2 regions of the Paenibacillus sp. GCM10012306 genome follow, and region 2 is predicted to be linked to the other one. Evidence: predicted binding sites of a transcription regulator. Region 2 holds the regulator's gene; the other holds the start of a gene.
What was found. The regulator CtsR, encoded in region 2, represses protease genes until heat stress. The targets are predictions, from matches to a motif close to ATGGTCAATAAAGGTCAAACA.
Positions count from the first base shown of each region.

Region 1 (4,360 bases), on a different contig from region 2:
TTTGTTCATGACAGTTTCCTCCACACCCATAGTTTATCCGAACAGGAATTACAAGGAATGCATTTAGAAAGAGCGGAAACAAGGAACATCTGTTTCCGCTCTATAGATAATGCTTATATAAAAGTGATATTACTTAGCGATTTTTGCGAAGTGCTCCAAAGTACGAACCAATTGAGCAGTGTAGGACATTTCGTTGTCATACCAAGCAACAGTTTTAACCAGTTGTTTGTCGCCAACAGTCAATACTTTAGTTTGTGTAGCATCGAACAGGGAACCGAAAGTGATGCCCTTAATGTCGGAAGATACGATTTCATCTTCAGTGTAGCCGTAAGTTTCTGGATCGGAAGCTTCTTTCATTGCTGCGTTCAGCTCTTCAACAGTTACGTTCTTCTCAAGTACAGTTACCAGCTCAGTCAGGGAACCTGTAGCTACTGGAACGCGTTGAGCCGCACCGTCAAGTTTGCCTTTCAGTTCTGGAATAACCAGACCGATTGCTTTAGCAGCACCGGTAGTGTTAGGGATGATGTTCTCAGCTGCTGCACGAGCGCGTCTGAAGTCACCTTTGGAGTGTGGAGCATCCAAAGTGTTTTGGTCGCCAGTGTAAGCGTGGATAGTAGTCATCAAACCTTCAACGATACCGAACTTGTCGTTCAGAACTTTAGCCATTGGAGCTAGGCAGTTCGTTGTGCAAGAAGCACCGGAGATAACAGTTTCAGTACCATCAAGGATGTCATGGTTAACGTTGTAAACGACAGTTTTCATGTCGCCAGTAGCTGGAGCAGAGATAACTACTTTCTTAGCTCCGCCTTTAAGGTGCTTCTCAGCTGCTTCTTTAGTTGTGAAGAAGCCTGTGCACTCCAGTACGATGTCAACGCCAAGGTCGCCCCAAGGCAATTCTTCTGGGTTGCGGTTCGCAAGAACCTTAACTTCTTTACCGTTTACTTTGAAGAATCCATCATGCACTTCAACATCGCCTTTGAAAGTGCCTTGAGTTGTATCATATTTAAGCAAATGAGCAAGCATCTTAGCGTCAGTCAAGTCATTGATTGCTACCACTTCGATACCTTCTACATTTTGAATACGGCGGAAAGCAAGGCGGCCAATACGTCCAAAACCGTTAATACCTACTTTTACACTCATTGAATAGTTCCTCCTAGATTTCTTTTTATTTATTCAAGACAAGCCGTAAAGCTTGTCAAGACAACAATATTAAGTATAATGCAAAATAATTAACGTTGCTCCCCATTTTCTGTAAAACTATAAAGGAAGCTGTATTTCACTGTCGATTTCTCTACCAATCTCCACCGCAGCGGCCTCATCGGTAATCAGAATATCCTCTTGCCCGAAACGAAGCATCGCATGGATGGCTTTGGCCTTACGTTTGCCGCCGGCAATTCCGACGACGACTTCCGTCCGCATGATATCCTCCAGACGCAGTCCCATGGTGAGCATGGTGTGAACCACCTTGCCCTCTTCATTGAAGTAATAACCGAAAGACTCGGCTACCGCTCCTTCTCCCTGAATTTCGGCCACTGTGGCTTCATCCAGATTACGGCGGCGGGTCATCTCCAGGGCGTCACCGATACCGTGCACGATGATCCGTGAGCGGCGGATGATGCCAACGATCTCTCCAATATTGGAGTCCAGCGCAAGGGACTGAAAAGCATCCTCGCTGAGCAGGTCCGGTACATGCAGCAGCCGGTAATTCGCGCCTACCCGTTTGGCCATCGTAGATGCGATCGTGTTAGCCTGAATCTCCATACTCTCTCCCAGCCCTCCACGCGCCGGTACAAACCAGGCGTCCTTATAGGAATGGGATAGCGGGGGGGACAACTGATCGGCCATCTCGGCTAGCGTTGAGCCGCCTGTGACGGCAATAGTATCGTCTGAACGCAATACACCGAGTAGCGCCTTGGCGCCAGCGCGTCCAAGCTCACGTTTGGTGAAAGGTGACGATTCGCAGTCACCCGGTACTATAATAACTTTACTAAGACCATAGGTTGTGCGGATTTTCTCTTCCAGATCATCTAGGCCAAACAGGCTCTTGGCGATCGGCTCCAGCAGGTCAAGCAGTCTGCGACCGGCATCGCTAATGCGCATGCCTACGCTCTCGATCTCGATGAGCCCTTGCGATTTCAGAAGATCCGTCTCGGCTCGCAGCACCCGCTCCGTCATATCCAGGGAAGCGGCCAGCGTTCTGCGCCCGATAATATCGGACAACATGATCTGATGAAGAATCGTGTACCGTCTCTTAAGGGTTTCCATGAGATCAGGCAGAAGCTGCTTTTGGATTTCCAATAAATTACGCATGCTTTCACTCCTGCAACTTCGTCTTTCTCTATTCCCTCGTTCATGGTCTTAAAACGTCCCGGGTTAACTTTTTAAGTCCCACCCATATTCTAACCAAATTTCGAGCGAAGCGCAAGTCTTCCGAGAGTAGAATTCACAACCTCTTTTCATCTTATACATATATCACGGGATGTAAGGGCTTTACCCCCCTCTTTTGCTGGATAATCCGCAGGGTGGACGGGCTTGTACGATTTTCATAAGACCCGCTAAAAGAAAGATTTCAACGCTTTGATATTAATACATTGCAATTGTAATCTTCTTGTATTATAATAATTTCTGTTGCGCCCGTGGTCCAATGGATATGACGTAGGCCTCCGAAGCCTGAGATCCAAGTTCGATTCTTGGCGGGCGCGCCACTATTTTTAATAGCTTCAATTGTGAGTTCTATATTGTTTTTAACCAAAGTGCCATGATGTGGCTCTTTTTTTTGCAACTAAGTTTGACTTTCTTTGACTTTTTGTTTGAATTTGTTTATCATGTGGTTATTACGGTAAGAGTAACAAATGAACACATTCGAAGAGCCAATACCAAGGAGGTTTTCCACGTGAGTTATATCCCAATGGTAGTAGAACAGAGCAACCGCGGTGAACGCGCTTATGACATCTATTCCCGCTTGCTGAAGGACCGCATCATTTTCCTCGGAACGGAGGTTAATGACGTGGTGGCCAATTCCATCATCGCCCAAATGCTGTTCCTAGCAGCTGAGGACCCGGAGAAGGATATTCACCTCTATGTGAACAGTCCTGGCGGATCAATCACTGCTGGTATGGCTATATTTGATACAATGCAATACATTAAGCCTGACGTTTCCACCATTTGTGTGGGCATGGCTGCTTCCATGGGAGCGTTCCTGCTCAACGCTGGCGCCAAGGGCAAGCGTTTTGCGCTTCCGAACAGCGAGATCATGATTCACCAGCCGCTGGGCGGAGCTCAGGGACAGGCAACGGATATCGAAATCCGCGCCCGCCGCATCCTGAAGCTGCGTGACAAGCTGAACCGTATTCTGTCTGAGCGTACTGGCCAGCCGCTGGAGCGTATCGAGAAAGATACAGATCGTGACTACTTCATGAGCGCTGCTGATGCTGCCGAATACGGTATTGTCGATAAGGTGATTGAGAAGACACTGGTACCTGGAGTTTAATTCTCCGAGCATGCAAAAGCCCCTGGATCCGCGATGCAGATTCAGGGGCTTTTTTTAACGTATCGAACTTTACACGCTTGGAACTCATCGTTTTAAGTAAACAACCTTTAACAACACCTGCACCAGTTACTCAGTACAGCATCCCGTACCGCAGCCCATCCAGCTTGTTCGCAATCACCCGGTATCCCCGTCCATTGGGATGGAGATGGTCAATGGATAGTAGGCTCCGCTCGTTACCAGCAAAATCACCATAGATCGAAGCAAATCCAACCACCCGACTGCTATAGCCAGAAGCATACTGGTTGAACTGGCGTACCCACGCTGTCGCCTCCGCTATCTGAGGGTAGGGATTATACAATCCCACTATTCTTATAATATAAGGCTCCCGTGTACCCGCCTTCAATTGTCTAAGCGAAGACATAATTCCGGCAAAGTTCTCCCGGCATTCCTGCAGTGATTTTTGCAAAACCCGGGGTGAAATCCCCGAGGGACCTCCTCCAGATTTCGCGGCATGGATCAAATCATTCCCGCCGATGGACATTGTAATAATGTCCGCTTCCCGCACCGACTGACGAAATCCGTTGCTTCTGCGAAGCTGCTGCTCCAGGTCGGCCGTAGTCATTCCATTGACACCCAGATTGGACGAAGCCACGAAGGCGCCTAGCCGGGATTCCGCCGTTCTGCGGTATACTGGCACGAATCCATTGCCCGGCAACGCGCCAAAACCCGTCGTCAGAGAATCGCCTATCGCCGTATACTGAAAACCCATAACTCTCCCTCCCCGCTCTGTGCTAGACCTCTATTCAGCATATGAGTCTCACATAGATTAGGTAACTGGAAGATGTCCCGAGGTTATTTTAAAGCGGAAAA
Region 1 covers NZ_JBHRYW010000018.1:49,448-53,807, forward strand. The annotation lists gene ACFORK_RS26810 (phosphoglycerate kinase) at 1-9, opposite strand, end outside; gene gap (type I glyceraldehyde-3-phosphate dehydrogenase) at 130-1,140, opposite strand; gene ACFORK_RS26820 (sugar-binding transcriptional regulator) at 1,258-2,310, opposite strand; tRNA gene ACFORK_RS26825 (tRNA-Arg) at 2,631-2,705, shown strand; gene clpP (ATP-dependent Clp endopeptidase proteolytic subunit ClpP) at 2,894-3,490, shown strand; gene ACFORK_RS26835 (GDSL-type esterase/lipase family protein) at 3,621-4,259, opposite strand; gene ACFORK_RS26840 (PdaC/SigV domain-containing protein) at 4,343-4,360, opposite strand, start outside.
Region 1: the regulator CtsR is predicted to act here: its motif matches at 2,786-2,806, upstream of clpP (ATP-dependent Clp endopeptidase proteolytic subunit ClpP).

Region 2 (4,360 bases):
CTGAAATAGCAATGAAAGTCGGATGCCTGTATACTCACATTAGATCGATTATTGTACAGATGAGGTGAGTTAATGGAGATCAGGCAATTGAATTCCACTGAATTTGAGGATAGCGTAAGCTTATCCCAATATGCTTTTCAGTATAAACTTTCCATCGAAGATAGAAAAAAGAAACAAGAAAGATTCAAACCGGAACGGATTTGGGGAATCTTTGAGGATGGTAGTCTTAGCGCAATGCTGACGCTGCTCCCACTGCAGGTCAACTTACAAGGCCGTACCGTGTCTATGGGGGGAATTGCCGGTGTATCCACATGGCCGGAAAATCGCAGACAAGGCCTTGTAGCTCAATTGTTGTCTCATACGCTAGAGACGATGAATGAAGCCGGACAAACGTTGTCCTTTTTGCACCCTTTCCTGATTCCATTCTATCGTAAATTTGGCTGGGAGATTTATTGTGAGACCAAGAATTATACGATTCCTGTCTCGCAGTTCCCTCGAAAAATTGACGTTAAAGGTAGTGTCCGCCGCGATGTGCGCGAGGACCTTGAGAAGCTTGAACAATTATATGAGCGTTTTGCCTCCCAATATAATGGAACTCTGGTTCGCAGCAAAGACTGGTGGGAACATTCCGTGCTAAATGAGAATACACATCATGCGGTCTTTTATTCGTCAGAAGGTGATCCAGAAGGGTATATCCTGTATAGGGTAGAGAATAGAGAGTTGATTATCAGGGAGTTTGTTTATCTGAATGAAGCCTCGCGGCAAGCTCTATGGACCTTCTTGGCTAATCATGACTCTATGGTGACTGGGGCATCGCTAAAGTTTGTTCCAAGTGATGATATTCTGCCTTTCCTGCTGCCGGATCCCCGAATTACCCAGGAGAACCATCCTTATTTTATGGGCCGCATTGTGAATGCTAAGGCTTTTGTAGAGGAGTATTCATTTAATGAATTCGCTCTTTCTGGTCAGTCAAAGGTATTCATCGAGGACCAGCATGCACCGTGGAATCATGGACTTTGGGAATGGCAGGTTACAGATCGAGGGGCGGCGTCTTTGAAAAAGATTGAAGGCGAGCACTCGCAAGGGGATGTGGTCCTCGATATTGGAACATTAACGGTACTGCTGCTCGGCTATAAGCGTCCGGCAGAAATGGCTAAGGTAGGCAGGATAACCGGTAGTGAGACAGGAGTACAATGGCTGGAGGATATTATCCCGGTACAGAAGACCGCTTTGTTTGACTTTTTCTAATCCTAATCATTCATATAAAGACTCAAGCTCTTTCATGGCAATCGCTGTGGAAGAGCTTTTTACATCCCACAATGAAACGATTTTACGCTCAAGCTTCGAATACAATGATCACATTTTGTAAAAAATAAGAGTAGGCACTTGGCATTGCAAAAAAATATGTTATAATATTAAAAAAGTCAAAGAAAGTCAAAGTCAACGCAAACCAAAATAAGAGGTGTTTGAACTTCCCACTGACTTACAAGGTATGTAACTTCGAACGCTAAGGTCACACTATAGTGTTTGTACCTTATCATGAAGTGGCTATGATGGTCAGGATTCTTTGATTGGACTGTTGGCACTCTTTCAATGGCAATATTGCAACATCAAGAATGGAATACTGGAGGATGAGTGATGCGTAATATCTCCGATATTATCGAACAATATCTGAAGAATATTTTGCATGAAAGTCCCGAAGGTACGGTGGAAATCCAGCGAAATGACCTGGCGGACCAGTTCTCATGCGTGCCGTCACAGATCAACTATGTCATCAGTACACGCTTTACTCTGCAAAAAGGGTATATCGTGGAGAGCAAGCGCGGAGGCGGCGGTTATATCCGGATTCAGCGTTTTGAGCTACCCCAGAATGTGGCTTTGCATACTCATCTGAATCACACAATTGGGGCCGGAATTGACCAAAATACTGCCGAAGGGCTAATTTATCAGCTGGAGGAAGCCCGTTTTCTGAGTCAGCGGGAAGCATGCCTTATGCGTGCTGCCATTTCTCGGGAATGCCTGACAGTTAAGCTTCCGTACCGGGATGAGATTCGTGCCAAGCTTATGAAGGCTATGCTAATCTCTTTACTGGGCAAATAAACGTCAATCCCAAGGGAGGGACTGTACCTCATGTTATGCCAGGAATGTGGCGCCAAGCCGGCAACGCTCCATTTTACCAAAATCGTGAATGGAGAGAAGACGGAATTTCATATTTGTGAGAGCTGCGCGCGGGAAAAGGGAGAACTGATTCCGGGAACAGCCGGAGGTTTCTCTATTCACAGTTTGCTCTCTGGTCTGCTTGATCTCGAAGGGGCAGGTAAGGAGAAGACTGCGGCAGCGAAGACCACACAAAGTCTGCAATGCGAGAATTGTGGAATGACTTACTCCCAGTTCAGCAAACTTGGCCGCTTCGGCTGCAGTTCTTGTTACAAATATTTCAACAATGCCTTGGACCCGCTATTCAAGCGTGTGCATGGTAGCACAGCACATGTGGGCAAGATTCCGAAACGCGCTGGAACTCGGATCGTCTTCAGACGTCAAATCGACGAGTTGAAGCTGCAGTTGCAGCAGAGTATCGCCCAGGAAGAGTTCGAGACCGCGGCTCAATTGCGGGATCAGATTCGTGAGCTTGAAAAAGAAATCGCACAAGAGTAAAGTCTTTGATATATAGGGGGGATATGACATGTCAAGTCTCCGTTTTACCGAAAAAGCACTTAGTGACTGGATGCGCAGCGACGGTGACCATTCTGAGATTGTCATCAGCAGTCGTATGCGAATCGCCCGTAATTTGCAGCATCTCCCTTTCCCTCTACTTGCATCTGCCGAGCAATCGGAAGAGGTATTGGAACAGCTTAGTCCTGTGTTTCAGGGAGAGGCGGCAGCAGATTTTGGCACCTTTCAGCTATTGAGGCTGGATGATCTGGAGGAGCTGGATAAGAAGGTACTGGTGGAGAAGCATCTTATCAGTCCCAATCTCGCCAATGATTCTCGCGGCGGAGCCGTAATATTGAACGAAGACGAGTCGGTCAGCATTATGATCAATGAAGAGGATCATTTGCGGATTCAGTGTCTTTTCCCCGGACTTCATGTCAAGGAAGCATGGGAGCGTGCCGCAGCCATTGACGATATCTTCGAGGCTTCGGTGAATTACGCTTTTGATGATAAAAGAGGATACCTCACTAGCTGTCCAACGAATGTTGGAACAGGTCTCAGGGCTTCCGTGATGCTGCACTTGCCAGCTCTCGTCATGACGCATCAGATTAACCGCATTCTCTCGGCAGTGAATCAGGTGGGATTGACCGTAAGAGGAATTTATGGTGAAGGCAGCGAAGCAGTAGGGAACATCTTTCAGATCTCCAATCAAATTACCCTTGGACAAACTGAAAGTGAGATCATTGAGAACCTGCATAGCGTAGTAACTCAGATTATCGAGCATGAACGAAATGCCCGTGAGCGTCTGCTGGCCGATTCAGCGCTGCGGATTACCGACCGGGTGATGCGTTCTTACGGTATTTTGTCCTATGCAGCAGTGATGGAACTCAAGGAATCTGCTCAACGTCTGTCGGATGTCCGGCTTGGTGTTGATCTGGGTATCCTAGAAGGACCATCGCTCTCCGTGCTTAACGAGCTGAATGTCAAGACACAGCCTGGATTTTTGCAGAAAATGTTTGGCGACGAGATGACATCTACTGAGCGCGATATGTATCGGGCGAAGCTGCTCCGCGAAACATTGGGATCACAACATTAATCATAGATATTTAATATTCATGGAGGTGCAGGAGATATGATGTTTGGAAGATTTACGGAACGCGCACAAAAAGTGCTTGCTTTGGCGCAGGAAGAAGCCGTTCGTTTGGGACACAACAATATTGGGACAGAACATATTTTGCTTGGGCTTATTCGCGAAGGAGACGGAATTGCCGCAAAAGCATTAATCGGTTTGGGTCTGGGTCTTGAGAAGATTCAAGACGAAGTGGAAACACTGATTGGCAGAGGCCAAGAACAGCCTACGAACATTGCTTATACTCCTCGCGCCAAAAAAGTTATCGAGCTGTCGATGGACGAAGCCCGCAAGCTGGGTCACACGTATGTCGGCACGGAGCATATCCTGCTCGGACTTATCCGTGAAGGAGAGGGCGTAGCAGCCCGCGTACTCAACAACCTGGGCATTAGCCTGAACAAGGCCCGCCAGCAAGTGCTGCAGCTTCTGGGCAGCAGTGAGGCGGCTTCCAGCCACAGTGGTACTCCAGCTAATGTTAGCACACCAACGCTGGATGGTCTGGCCCGTGATTTGACGGCCTATGCCAAGGATGGCAACCTTGACCCGGTTATCGGCCGAAGCAAAGAGATTGAGCGTGTA
Region 2 covers NZ_JBHRYW010000020.1:62,384-66,743, reverse strand. The annotation lists gene ACFORK_RS27780 (GNAT family N-acetyltransferase) at 73-1,248, shown strand; gene ACFORK_RS27775 (CtsR family transcriptional regulator) at 1,639-2,100, shown strand; gene mcsA (protein-arginine kinase activator protein McsA) at 2,131-2,655, shown strand; gene mcsB (protein-arginine kinase McsB) at 2,684-3,748, shown strand; gene clpC (ATP-dependent protease ATP-binding subunit ClpC) at 3,785-4,360, shown strand, end outside.